3 regions of the Sinorhizobium chiapasense genome follow, and region 2 is predicted to be linked to each of the others. Evidence: riboswitches for the same ligand, from Rfam matches in the RefSeq annotation. Region 2 holds a riboswitch; each other region holds the start of a gene.
The links. Region 2 has a riboswitch for thiamine pyrophosphate ahead of thiD (bifunctional hydroxymethylpyrimidine kinase/phosphomethylpyrimidine kinase). Riboswitches for the same ligand answer to the same signal wherever they lie in the genome.
Positions count from the first base shown of each region.

Region 1: it holds a riboswitch for thiamine pyrophosphate, as region 2 does, so the genes downstream of both, thiC (phosphomethylpyrimidine synthase ThiC) here and thiD (bifunctional hydroxymethylpyrimidine kinase/phosphomethylpyrimidine kinase) in region 2, are expected to answer to the same signal.
Region 3: it holds a riboswitch for thiamine pyrophosphate, as region 2 does, so the genes downstream of both, thiB (thiamine ABC transporter substrate binding subunit) here and thiD (bifunctional hydroxymethylpyrimidine kinase/phosphomethylpyrimidine kinase) in region 2, are expected to answer to the same signal.

Region 1 is NZ_CP133152.1:85,303-89,136, reverse strand. Features, by position in the region: gene pobA (4-hydroxybenzoate 3-monooxygenase) at 1-290, opposite strand, end outside; gene RB548_RS25125 (helix-turn-helix domain-containing protein) at 467-1,354, shown strand; gene RB548_RS25120 (DUF427 domain-containing protein) at 1,500-1,883, opposite strand; TPP riboswitch at 2,028-2,139, shown strand; gene thiC (phosphomethylpyrimidine synthase ThiC) at 2,238-3,834, shown strand, end outside.
Region 2 is NZ_CP133152.1:569,417-573,250, forward strand. Features, by position in the region: gene bdcA (SDR family oxidoreductase) at 1-170, opposite strand, end outside; gene RB548_RS27355 (TetR/AcrR family transcriptional regulator) at 247-837, shown strand; TPP riboswitch at 1,137-1,239, shown strand; gene thiD (bifunctional hydroxymethylpyrimidine kinase/phosphomethylpyrimidine kinase) at 1,353-2,147, shown strand; gene RB548_RS27365 (hypothetical protein) at 2,402-2,614, shown strand; gene RB548_RS27370 (polysaccharide biosynthesis tyrosine autokinase) at 2,744-3,834, opposite strand, start outside.
Region 3 is NZ_CP133148.1:3,756,404-3,760,237, reverse strand. Features, by position in the region: gene thiP (thiamine/thiamine pyrophosphate ABC transporter permease ThiP) at 1-920, opposite strand, end outside; gene thiB (thiamine ABC transporter substrate binding subunit) at 952-1,971, opposite strand; TPP riboswitch at 2,023-2,137, opposite strand; gene RB548_RS18015 (GNAT family N-acetyltransferase) at 2,329-2,814, shown strand; gene RB548_RS18010 (thiamine diphosphokinase) at 2,912-3,562, shown strand; gene RB548_RS18005 (ABC-F family ATP-binding cassette domain-containing protein) at 3,567-3,834, shown strand, end outside.

The sequences.
Region 1 (3,834 bases), 480 kb from region 2:
ACGCGCTTGCCGCCGGTCAAACCGAAAAGATCGATGCGATGGTCACGACCGTCGAAGGCGAGCGAGAACCCGTCATGCGGCAGCCCTTCGGCATGCATGCGGCTGCCGGACCGCGCCTCGTCCATCAGCCGCACGGTCCCCTCTTCCAGCACACCGGCTCGAACCCGCCCGAGGATGTGATCCTTGCTGGCACGATCGAGGACAACATTGTCGATCCCCGCATGGGTCAGCAATTGACCGAGCAGGAGACCGGACGGTCCCGAACCGATAATGACGACCTGGGTTCGCATGGACCTCCTCCCATCGAGTACGTCGTTCGCAAGCCAAACTTGCGCGGTCGGCGAAGCGCCTCCGCCCGCACCAAAATTGCCTTTTGTCAGGAAGTTTGCGCGCCGCCCGCGCCTGTCTCAATGGACATTCCAGCCAAGAAATTGCACTTATCGAACATCGGCGTAAAGTGGGAAGAATGAAGCGGGCGGTTCCGACATATGAGCTTTACGGTGAAGAGTCCGGAGAACGTCCGGATTTCTGGCTGCATTGCGAGACGATCCCCTCGCGCAGCAGCCTGCACCATTGGGAAATCGGCCTTCACCGCCATGAGAGCTTCTTTCAGATCCTGTACATCGCCGAAGGTTCGGGCGACGCCATATTCGGCGAGACGCCGCAGGCAATTTCTCCCCCGGCCGTAATCACCATCCCGCCCACCGTCAGCCATGGCTTCCGCTTTTCCCGCGACATCGACGGTTTCGTCTTCACGATCCTCGCATCGCACCTGCCGGCTGCCCCGGGCGGTCGCAGCAGGCTGGGCACATGGCTGTCGAAACCTTGCCTGACGCCGCTCGGCGAAAGCGAAGATGGCCGCTACGTCGCCGAGACCTTGCAGCGCCTGGCACAGGAATGGGCAGCGCGGCGCAATCACCGCACGAGCCTGCTCGACGCCTATCTCTCGACGGTACTGGCGCTGACGGCGAGGCTTGCAGAAGCGCCGCGTGCCGACGCGGCGGCTGCGGAAAGCGAAAACGAGCGTCGAATGGAGCGGTTCGACGCTCTGCTCCGACAGCACGTTCTTACGCACCGACCGGCGGCATTCTACGCGCGCGAGCTCGGCCTGTCGCAGACTCACTTGAACCGCGTGGTCCGGACGATGACGGGGCAGAGCGTGCACGAGGTCATCGCCGAAAGGCTCTTGAACGCGGCGCGGCGCGAGCTCGTCTTCACGCGTGCAAGCGTCCAGGAGATCAGCTTCCGCCTCGGTTTTTCAGACACGGCGTATTTCTCACGCTTCTTCGTCCGTCATGTGGGGACTACACCGCGAGCCTGGCGGATGGCGGAGCGGCAAAAACTTGGCGTGTGACGGTGCACTTAGCGACGGTTGGAACTTGCCGGCCAGAGCGGGATCAGGAAAAGTGTGAGCGGTTTTCCGCCCGCATCCCGCTCTAACGTATTAGAATCGATCACGTTTATGATTTCGGGTCGATTCGACCAAAAATCATCGTGATCTAAGACGCCTGCAATTCCTCAATCGAATCCACCCGATCCGGATAGAACGCCATATGGTCCCTGATCTCGCGCACCGCCGCATGCGGTCTTTCATAGGTCCAGATGGCGTTCTTCGATCGCTCCCCGCCTGATGTGATGCTGTAATAGGAAGCATCGCCCTTGTAGGGGCAATGCGTCGAATGATCGGTGCGTGCAAGCAGCGACATGTCGACGTCCTTGCGGGGAATATACTGCACCGCCGGATAGGACGCCTCGCGCAAGGTCAGTGCATCGCGCGTATCGGCAACGACGCGGCCGTCGAGCTTGACGACGACGCGCGCCGGATTGCGGTCGATGGTGATCGGATGATCAGGCCCGGGAATCTTGATCGGCTTGTCTGACATGAGCAATCGCCTTTTTAAGTTGATCGTTTTTACATAGGGTCACGCCGCCCGCTTCCCAAGGGCCGCAACTGTCCACGCGTGCCGCACCCGGCCAAACGCCAAAAAACAGGGTTGACGCCGCGGCGATATCGGTGACTATTTGCATCCATTCACCAGGGGGGTCCCGGCAAGGGGCTGAGATACTGCTAAAGCGCGCAGTGACCCGTTGAACCTGATCCAGTTCATACTGGCGTAGGGACGGTGCAGACGTGCGAAGGCCAGGATTCCGTGTTCCCGTGATCCATCGGCGCAGCGTCTTTTCATCCTTCCGACTTCAGAACTGGGTCTCCAACGCGAAAACTTTGGAGCCTCAAGATGAATGTTATCAAGCCTCTCGCAGCGCCCTCGGTCACGCAGGGCCCTCTTCCCGCCTCGCAAAAAGTCTACAAGCCCGGCGAGATCCATCCCGATATCCGCGTGCCGATGCGCGAGATCGCGCTGCATCCGACATCGGGCGAGCCGCCGGTCACCGTCTATGATTCCTCCGGTCCCTACACGGCCGAGGGTGCGAACATTCGCATCGAGGCGGGCCTGCCGCAGCTTCGCCGCGACTGGATCCTCAAGCGTGGCGATGTCGAGAGTTACGAGGGCCGCAGCGTCAAGGCGGAAGACAACGGCTTTGTCACCGGCGAGAGGCTGACGCCGGAATTTCCGGTTCGCAATGAGCCGCTGCGCGCCAAAGGCGGACTAGCCGTCACCCAGCTTGCCTATGCCCGCGCCGGCATCATCACGCCGGAGATGGAATTCATCGCCATCCGCGAGAACGTCGGCCGCAAGGCGACGAAAGAGGCGCTAACGCGCGACGGCGAAAGCTTTGGCGCGTCGGTCCCCGATTTCGTCACGCCGGAATTCGTCCGCCAGGAAGTGGCGGCGGGTCGCGCCATCATCCCGGCCAACATCAACCATCCGGAGTCGGAGCCGATGATCATCGGCCGCAATTTCCTGGTGAAGATCAACGCCAATATCGGCAACTCCGCCGTCACCTCGTCGATGGCCGAGGAAGTCGAAAAGATGGTCTGGGCGACCCGCTGGGGCGCCGACACGGTCATGGACCTTTCGACCGGCCGCAACATCCACAATATCCGCGAATGGATCATCCGCAATTCGCCGGTGCCGATCGGCACGGTTCCGCTCTATCAGGCGCTGGAGAAGGTGAACGGCATCGCCGAAGATCTCACCTGGGCGGTCTATCGCGACACGCTGATCGAGCAGGCCGAGCAGGGCGTCGACTATTTCACCATCCATGCCGGCGTGCGGCTGCATTACATTCCGCTGACCGTCAACCGCGTCACCGGCATCGTCTCGCGCGGCGGCTCGATCATGGCCAAGTGGTGCCTGCACCACCACCGCGAGAGCTTCCTTTACGAGCATTTCGAAGAGATCTGCGACATCTGCCGCGCCTATGACGTCTCCTTTTCGCTCGGCGACGGCCTGCGTCCCGGCTCGATCGCCGACGCCAATGACGCAGCGCAGTTCGCCGAACTCGAAACGCTCGGCGAACTGACGAAGATCGCCTGGGCGAAGGACTGCCAGGTGATGATCGAAGGGCCCGGCCATGTGCCGATGCACAAGATCAAGGAGAACATGGACAAGCAGCTTGAAGTCTGCAGCGAGGCGCCGTTCTACACGCTCGGGCCGCTGACGACCGACATCGCACCCGGCTATGACCACATTACGTCGGGTATCGGCGCGGCGATGATCGGCTGGTTCGGCACGGCGATGCTCTGCTACGTGACGCCGAAGGAGCATCTGGGGCTGCCCGACCGCGACGACGTCAAGACCGGCGTGATCACCTACAAGATCGCGGCGCATGCCGCCGACCTCGCCAAGGGTCACCCGGCCGCCCGCATTCGCGACGACGCGCTTTCCCGCGCCCGCTTCGAGTTCCGCTGGGAGGACCAGTTCAATCTCT
Region 2 (3,834 bases):
CGGATTGCAGTCGAGCCCGTTTCCGAGGCGAGTACCTTTGCCGCGTCGGTTGCCCCAGCATAGGTGAACGCAACAGTTGCGCCTTCACTGGCGAAGCGCCGGACAATCGCCGCACCGATCCCGCGGCTGCCGCCGATGACCAAGATTTTCTTTCCATTGAAATTTGCCATTGTTCGCTCCTTGAGAAAAAATGTAGTAAGCACTACATAATATGGGCGGGAAGCGAATGCAAGGAATTTTGTAGTGATTGATACAAAAAATGCCAAACCGCGGGGGCGGCCCCGTGCCTTTGATGTCGACGAAGCCGTTGGCAAGGCACAGGCGCTGTTCCATCAACGGGGGTACGACGCCGTCAGCCTCACGGACCTGACGGGGGCCCTCGGGATCAATCCGCCGAGCTTCTATGCCGCATTCGGCAGCAAGGCCGATCTCTACGGGCGTGCGCTGGAGCGCTACGCGAAGACGGAAGGCCTGGACTTCGAGCGTTTGCTCGCGCCGGAAAAGTCATTGGAGGACGCGCTGGCGGCGCTGTTCGAAGCTGCAGCGGTGGCCTACACGGCACACCCTGACGCAACCGGTTGCCTGGTCATCGAAGGTGCGCGGGGCGGGACGGATGCCATCGCTTGCGACAAGGTAAAGACGCTCTGGCGTCAGAGCCGGCAGGTGGTGCGCGATGCGATCGCCCGCCGGGAGACCGACCGGCCGGATGAGATCGCGGACTATGCGATGGCGGTGCTGGCGGGCATCTCTGCAAGTGCGCGTGACGGTCTCGACGTTAACCGCCTGCGCGCGATCGGGCGCACCGCATCGCGGGCCTTCGTGCACGAAAGGACATAGGCGCTTCGCCGTCAGTCGTGCTCGACCTAAATCGCGGCGACCAAGCGCTCGCGTGCGCGAGCGCGTCGATGGCGCGTTCGCCGAGTTCGCGGGCAACGAGATTGAGAGGGCCTTCGCAGAAGATGCTGCTACCGGATGGCGGGACCGCAGCCGCGAACGCCGATCTGGTCCGTATCGCCGCAGCGGCTCTCCGGTCCCCCGGCGGGCCCGTGCTCGACAGTGCCGGCTACCGGCAGTCAGTCTTGGCCTGAGGCCCGGCTACTTTGTTGACAGACTGGCACCGCTGTCCGATACAATGCCAACATTCCGAGGGGAGCACCGGGCGGTGCTGAGATGGCGGTGAGCCGGACCCTTGAACCTGATCCGGGTCATGCCGGCGTAGGAACGGGAACAGCACCTTTGAAGGCGCTTTCGCCACGTCTCCGCGATTTCCTGGATTTCCGTGATGTTCCAATCGGGAGACCGACCATGATGCGCTATTTTTCGTTTCTGCCGCTTTTCGAGGTGAAAGTCCGATGACGGCGATCGCGCTGACCATAGCCGGCTCCGATTCCGGCGGTGGGGCCGGCATTCAGGCTGACCTCAAGACATTCTCCGCCCTCGGTGTCTATGGCGCCAGCGTCATCACCGCCGTGACGGCGCAAAACACGAAGGGCGTCACCGCCGTTGCCGATCTTTCACCGGAAATCGTGACGGCACAGATCGACGCGGTCTTTTCCGATCTCAACGTCGCCGCCGTCAAGATCGGCATGGTCTCGCGCCAGGAGACAATCGCCGCCATTGCCGACGGGCTGCGCCGCTTCGGCAAGCAGGCAGTTATCGATCCGGTCATGGTGGCGACTTCCGGTGACCGGTTGCTGCGGCCGGATGCGGTGGCGGCGCTGGTAGAAGAACTCATGCCGCTAGCGCTGGTCGCCACCCCGAACCTGCCGGAAGCCGCACTGCTGACAGGCCGTTCGATCGCCGAGGATGAAACGGAGATGGCGCGGCAGGCCGAGGTCATTCTCAAGACCGGTGCCCGCTCGGTGCTGCTCAAGGGCGGCCATCGGCAGGGCAGCGAGGCAACCGACCTCTTCTTTGACGGCAACACGCTTGTCCGCCTCCCGGCAGCGAGGATCGAGACGGGCAACGATCACGGCACGGGCTGTACGCTTTCGGCGGCCGTCACTGCCGGCCTCGCGCTCGGACGCCCATTGGTTGACGCAGTGCGCGAGGCGAAGACCTACCTGCATGCTGCGCTTTCCGCTGCGAATGCCCTATCTGTGGGCGAGGGACGGGGGCCTGTGCACCACTTCCACCGTTGGTGGTAATGCGGCATCCGCGGGGCGTGATCAAAACCGTGTCCCACCCCATCGTATCTCACGTCGAACGCGAGCCGCCGCCTCGGTGTTGCCACTGTTGCGACGCAACATGTTTTCGTCCATGGTTAACGGACTGCTGCATGTTTCCTAAATCGCAGCCGATTTAAGGATCAAAACATGCAACAATACAAGGTGCTACAGCGGAATTTGCGCGTCTGATACGACGCGCGGCGCTGTGGTCGGTTCCACGAAGGCAGCGATATATGCAGTTCCTTGCTCGTCGTCTGGAAGCTTTCAACCGAGACGAACTGCCGGATTGGCGTCGGTCGCCGACTGTTTTGGGTCGCGCGCTGCGGCTTGTTCCGAGCCTCTTGGAGTTTTTCCTGTTTTATGTCCTGGCGCTTGCCGTTCTGGCGGGCGTGGTCGCACTGATGGTGCTGGCCTGGATCGTCAGTGCCGATCGAAAGCCGTCGTAAGGGCGTTTCGCCCAGAATGGCGGAATTTCAAAGAGTTGGATCATTTTCTTGCAGTTCAACGTGCTACAGCGCCGTGCGTCTGATTAGACGCGCGGCGCTGTATGGCAGATGCGGGCGCCAGCCATTGGCTCAAGCTGCGGGTCGGTCGCCGCTGATCGAATGCTCGACATAGTATTTGCCGTAACGGTGTCGATATTTCTCGACGCCGCCGAAGTCGCTGTACTTCGAAAGCTCATCCATGTCGGTCTTGTTGAGGATGACCCCGAGCACCTTGGAATTGATTTGCGGCTCGGAATGCAGCACGTCGCGCACCAGTCGGGACGGCGTTTTTCCCCATTCGACAACGAAAATGAAACCATCAGCAAGCGGAGCAAAGGCCTTCGCATCCACCACAGGCGCCAGCGGAGCGAGGTCGACGACCACGTAGTCGAACGAACTGCGTGCATTCTCGATCAGGTTTGCCATGGCAGCCGAGGCGAGCAGTTCGTGGCTCTGATGGGGTTGATGGTTGGATGCCCCGCCGCCGACAGGGAAGATCGCAAGTTTGGTGCGTTGGTCGACCTTGATGCCGGCGGGCCAGGTGGCTTCACCGATCAGCGTCTCGACGAGCCCCGTGCGGGGGGCGGGCGTGATCATCTGGGTGAGGCCGGGTTTGCGGATATCGCCGTCGATCAAGAGCGTCCGTTTTCCGCTCGCGGCCAACTGCGCCGCGAAGTTTGCTGCGACGACGGATTTTCCCTCGTCCGGAACCGCTGACACGATCCCGATCACGCGGCTGTCGTTGCCGTGCAGCATGTGATCGCAGGCAAGCTTGGCATTCCGGAAGGTCTCGGCAAAAGAGGATTGTGGCGCTTCGAGCACGATGCGCGACAGGCGCTGGAAGGCGACCGTCTCCTCGCCGAGTATTTCCGGTTGCCTGTCGGAGGCAAAGCGTGTGCGCACGAGTTCCGCACTCTTCTTCGTCCGTGTCCCGATCAGCGGCACATAACCGAGCGACTTGTGACCGAGGATCGTGCGCACATCGTCTTCAAGCCGGAAGGTTCTCTCGCGGAACTCCTGGAAGGCGGCGAAGGCGCCGCCGGCCATCAAGCCGAGCACGGCGGAAAGTGCAAGCGTCAGGGTCTTTTTCGGGCTCGACGGGGCGGTGGGAACGCCGGCTTCGGAGATGACCCGAGCCTTGGCGATCGGGAACGAGCGTTGCTGCGCGGCCTGTTCGTAAC
Region 3 (3,834 bases), on a different replicon from region 2:
GCCTGCAGGCCGGAATAGGCGATCGCGGCGAACGGCAGTCCGACGAAAGCGAGCGCAAGGATGAGCCAGAGCCCGTCGGCGAGTCGTGACCGGCCACTCACGCCGTCGAACCGCCTCATTGCCTTGCCGGTCGTCTCGCTCTCCGGCGGTGGCGGCGCCAGCACCTTCAGAACGAGAAGCAGGGCACCCGTCAAGGCGACCTGAAGGCCGGAAAGGGCGATCGCACGCGGCGGGTCGAAATCGAAGCGCAACGCCTGATAGATCGCCACTTCGATCGTGCTTGCCGCAGGTCCCCCGCCGAGTGTCAGCACGAGCGTGAAACTGGTGGCGCAGAGCATGAAGATGAGACCGGCGATGCCCGGCAACAGCCCTCGGATCGCCGGCCATTCGATGAAGCGGAAGATTGCGACCGAGGGCATGCCGAGATTGGCGGTGGTACGCCAGTATTCGCCCGGAATCCGCTCGATCCCCGCAAGCATCAGCCGCGCCGCAAGCGGCATGTTGAAGAAGACGTGGGCGAGAAGAATGCCGAAAAGCCCATAGATGCTGATCGGATCGTTGAGCCCGATCGCGACGAGGACGGTATTGAGAAAGCCTTGCCGGCCCCAGACCTGAATGAGGCCGAGCGCTGCGACGAGAGCGGGCAGGCCGAGCGGCAGCGCCATCAGCCGCAGCAGCCAGATGCGGCCGGGAAAACTTGCCTGCCGGGCAAGCGCACGCGCCACCGGGATCGCGAATAGAACGGAGAGGATCGTCGAGAGGCTCGCCTGAAGCAGCGTGAAGCGGGTGACGCGCCAGACATAGGCGTCGAACGGGGCGCCGGCATAACCACCGCTCGACTGCGCGAGGAGGGCGACGACGGCGAGGGCGACGAACAGCAGAATGCCGCCGAGGCTGAAGGCCCCGGCGGCTATCGTCATCCGTCTTTCGGTAGCACCGGACAAGCCTGCCTCAGTTCTTGCTCATGGCCGCCAGCCATTCGTCGATCCACGCCTTGCGATTGGCGGCGACCTCCTCGGAAGACATCAGGAATGTCTTTTCCGGCTTGACGAGCTTGCCGAAGGCGTCCGGCAGGGGTTCCTTGGTTTCCGCAACCGGCATCATCCAGTTGGTCGTCGGAATGATCGACTGGAATTCCGGACCGGTCATGAAGGCCAGAAACTCTTTGGCGAGTTCCGGTTCCTTGGTGTTCTTCGTCACGCCGGCCACTTCGATCTGGATGTAGTGGCCCTCGGCGAAGGGCGCGGCCTGATAGCGTTCGGTGTTTTCCGCCACCATGTGATAGGCGGGCGAGGTGGTGTAGGACAGCACCATCGGCGCTTCGCCCTTGGTGAAGAGGCCGTAGGCTTCCGACCAGCCGGGGGTCACGGTCAACACCCGGTCCTTGAGCTTGGCCCAGGCGGCGGCTGCCTCGTCCCCATAGACCGATTTCACCCAGAGCAGCAGCCCGAGGCCCGGTGTCGAGGTGCGGGGATCCTCGATGACGATCTTTTGCGAAGGATCGCCGTCGACCAGTTCTTTCAGGCTCTTCGGCGGGGTCTTCACGGTTTCGGTATCGTAGATCACGGCGAAATGGCCGTAGTCATACGGAACGAAAGTGTCGTCGGAGAAGCCGCCCGGAACCTTCAAGGCGGCGGTGTCGAGATCGTGCGGGGCGAAAAAGCCCGTCGCCTTGGCTTCCGCGACGAGGTTGGTGTCGAGACCGAGCACGATGTCCGCCTTCGATTGCTCGCCTTCGAGCTTCAGTCGCGTCAGAAGCTCGACACCATCGGCGACGCCGACATAATTGACCTCGCAGTCGCAGGTTTTCTCGAAGGCCTCGGCGGCTTTCGCGCCAGGGCCCCATTCGCTGATGAAACTCTCATAGGTGTAGATCGTCAGCGTCTTTTCGGCGGCACTGGCGCCGAACGGCAAAGTCGCGGCCGTCGCCGCAATCGCCAGCCGGCGAAGCAATTTGGTGTAAATGGACATGACGGGCACCTCTCTCCCTTTTGTTGATGTTGCGGGAAAAGGAGGCGCATCGGTCCGATCGCTTCTAATCCCTCCGCCGGTATGAGCCGGATCAGGTTCCGCGGGTTGGCTTGAGCCTCTCAGCCTTGGTTCCGCAAGCGGACCGAAGGCACCCCGTTAGAGCAGCAAAGATTTAGCTTTCGGCGGCAGGTCTGGCAAGCCGAGTTTCGGCGGAAACATTTGCCGTCCAAGCCATCTGCGCTATTAGACCAAACACTTGTCGGCGGCGTTTGTTCGTCTCCTGCAGCAATTCAAAGTGCAACAGCGTCCTTTGCGCGTCTGATCAGACGCGCGGCGCCGTAGTGGGGAGGTATTCTCATGCCAGACATGCTCGTTCGTCTCTATGCCTTGCCTGAAAGGCGTGCTTCCCGGCTCGGTCCTGGCATCAGCATTCGCCGGGCGATGGCTCCGGAACGCGGTATCGTGCTCGCCTGGATCGAAGAACGGTTCGGCGCCGGCTGGGCAGGTGAGGCCGAGGCTGCCTTCTCCTCAACCCCGACGCGGATCCATGTCGCCGTCCACGAAGGCCGGATCGTCGGCTTCGCCTGCCATGACGTGACGGCGCTTGGTTTCTTCGGGCCGACAGGCGTCGACGAGGCGATGCGTGGTCAGGGGATCGGCGAGGCACTGCTTATCGAAAGCCTGATGGCGATGCGCACCGCCGGCTACGGCTACGCCATCATCGGCGGTGTCGGTCCCGCGGATTTCTACGCCCGCACCGTCGGCGCGGTGGAGATACCGGATTCGACGCCCGGCATTTATGCCGGCATGCTTTTTCCCGGTGAAGCTCCGCCGGAGGACTGATCGCCGGAGACGCAGCCGCCGAAAAGCGCAGCCTTGCCGCCGCAAAATGGCTTTCGGCCTTTTCCTTTGTCGTCCCTTTGCGCTATGGGCTTCTGCCATGGCCCAACAGACCTTCACCATCCTTCTCGGGGGCGCGCTCACCCGCACCGAGCGGCTCGCAAAGCAGCTTTCCGGCAGTCGCTTCATCGCGGCCGACGGTGGCATGCGCCATGCGAAGGCGCTTGGTATCGTTCCCGAGCTCTGGGTCGGCGACTTCGATTCGACTGACGACGCGTTGCTGGCCGCATTCGCCGCGGTGCCGCGCGAGCGCTATCCGGCGGCCAAGAGCGCGACCGACGGCGAGATCGGGGTCGAGGCGGCGCTTGCGCGGGGCGCAACGTCGCTGATCTTCGTCGGAGCGCTTGGCGGCACCAGAAGCGACCATGCCTTCCTGCATCTGCTGCGCGCCGTGGCGATCGCCGAAGAGGGGTTGCCGGTGCTGATGACCTCCGGCGAGGAGGAGGCCCATCCCTTGTTGCCCGGTTCCCGCGAGATCGACCTACCCAAGGGCAGCCTTTTTTCGATTCTCGGACTCAGCGCACTTTCCGGTCTTTCCATCGACAATGCGCGTTATCCGCTCGATGACTTCGCGCTGCCCTTCGGCTCGTCACGGACCATTTCCAACGTTGCGGAGGGGCCGGTCCGCTTTTCCTTGAAATCCGGCCGGGCGGTCATTCTCGCTCGACCCTATGATCTTTCCGGAGCCTGAAACCTTGGCGCCACCCATTCTGAAGCTTGATAACATTTTCCTGACCTTCGGTGGCACGCCGCTGCTTGCCGGCGCCAACCTGCAGGTCGAGCCCGGCGACCGCATCTGCCTCGTGGGCCGCAACGGCTCGGGCAAGTCGACGCTGATGAAGACGGCCGCCGGTCTCGTCGAGCCGCAATCGGGTGAAATCTTCCGCCATCCCTCGGCGACGGTGCGCTACCTGCACCAGGCACCGGATTTCGAAGGCTTCGACACGGTCCAGGCCTATGCGG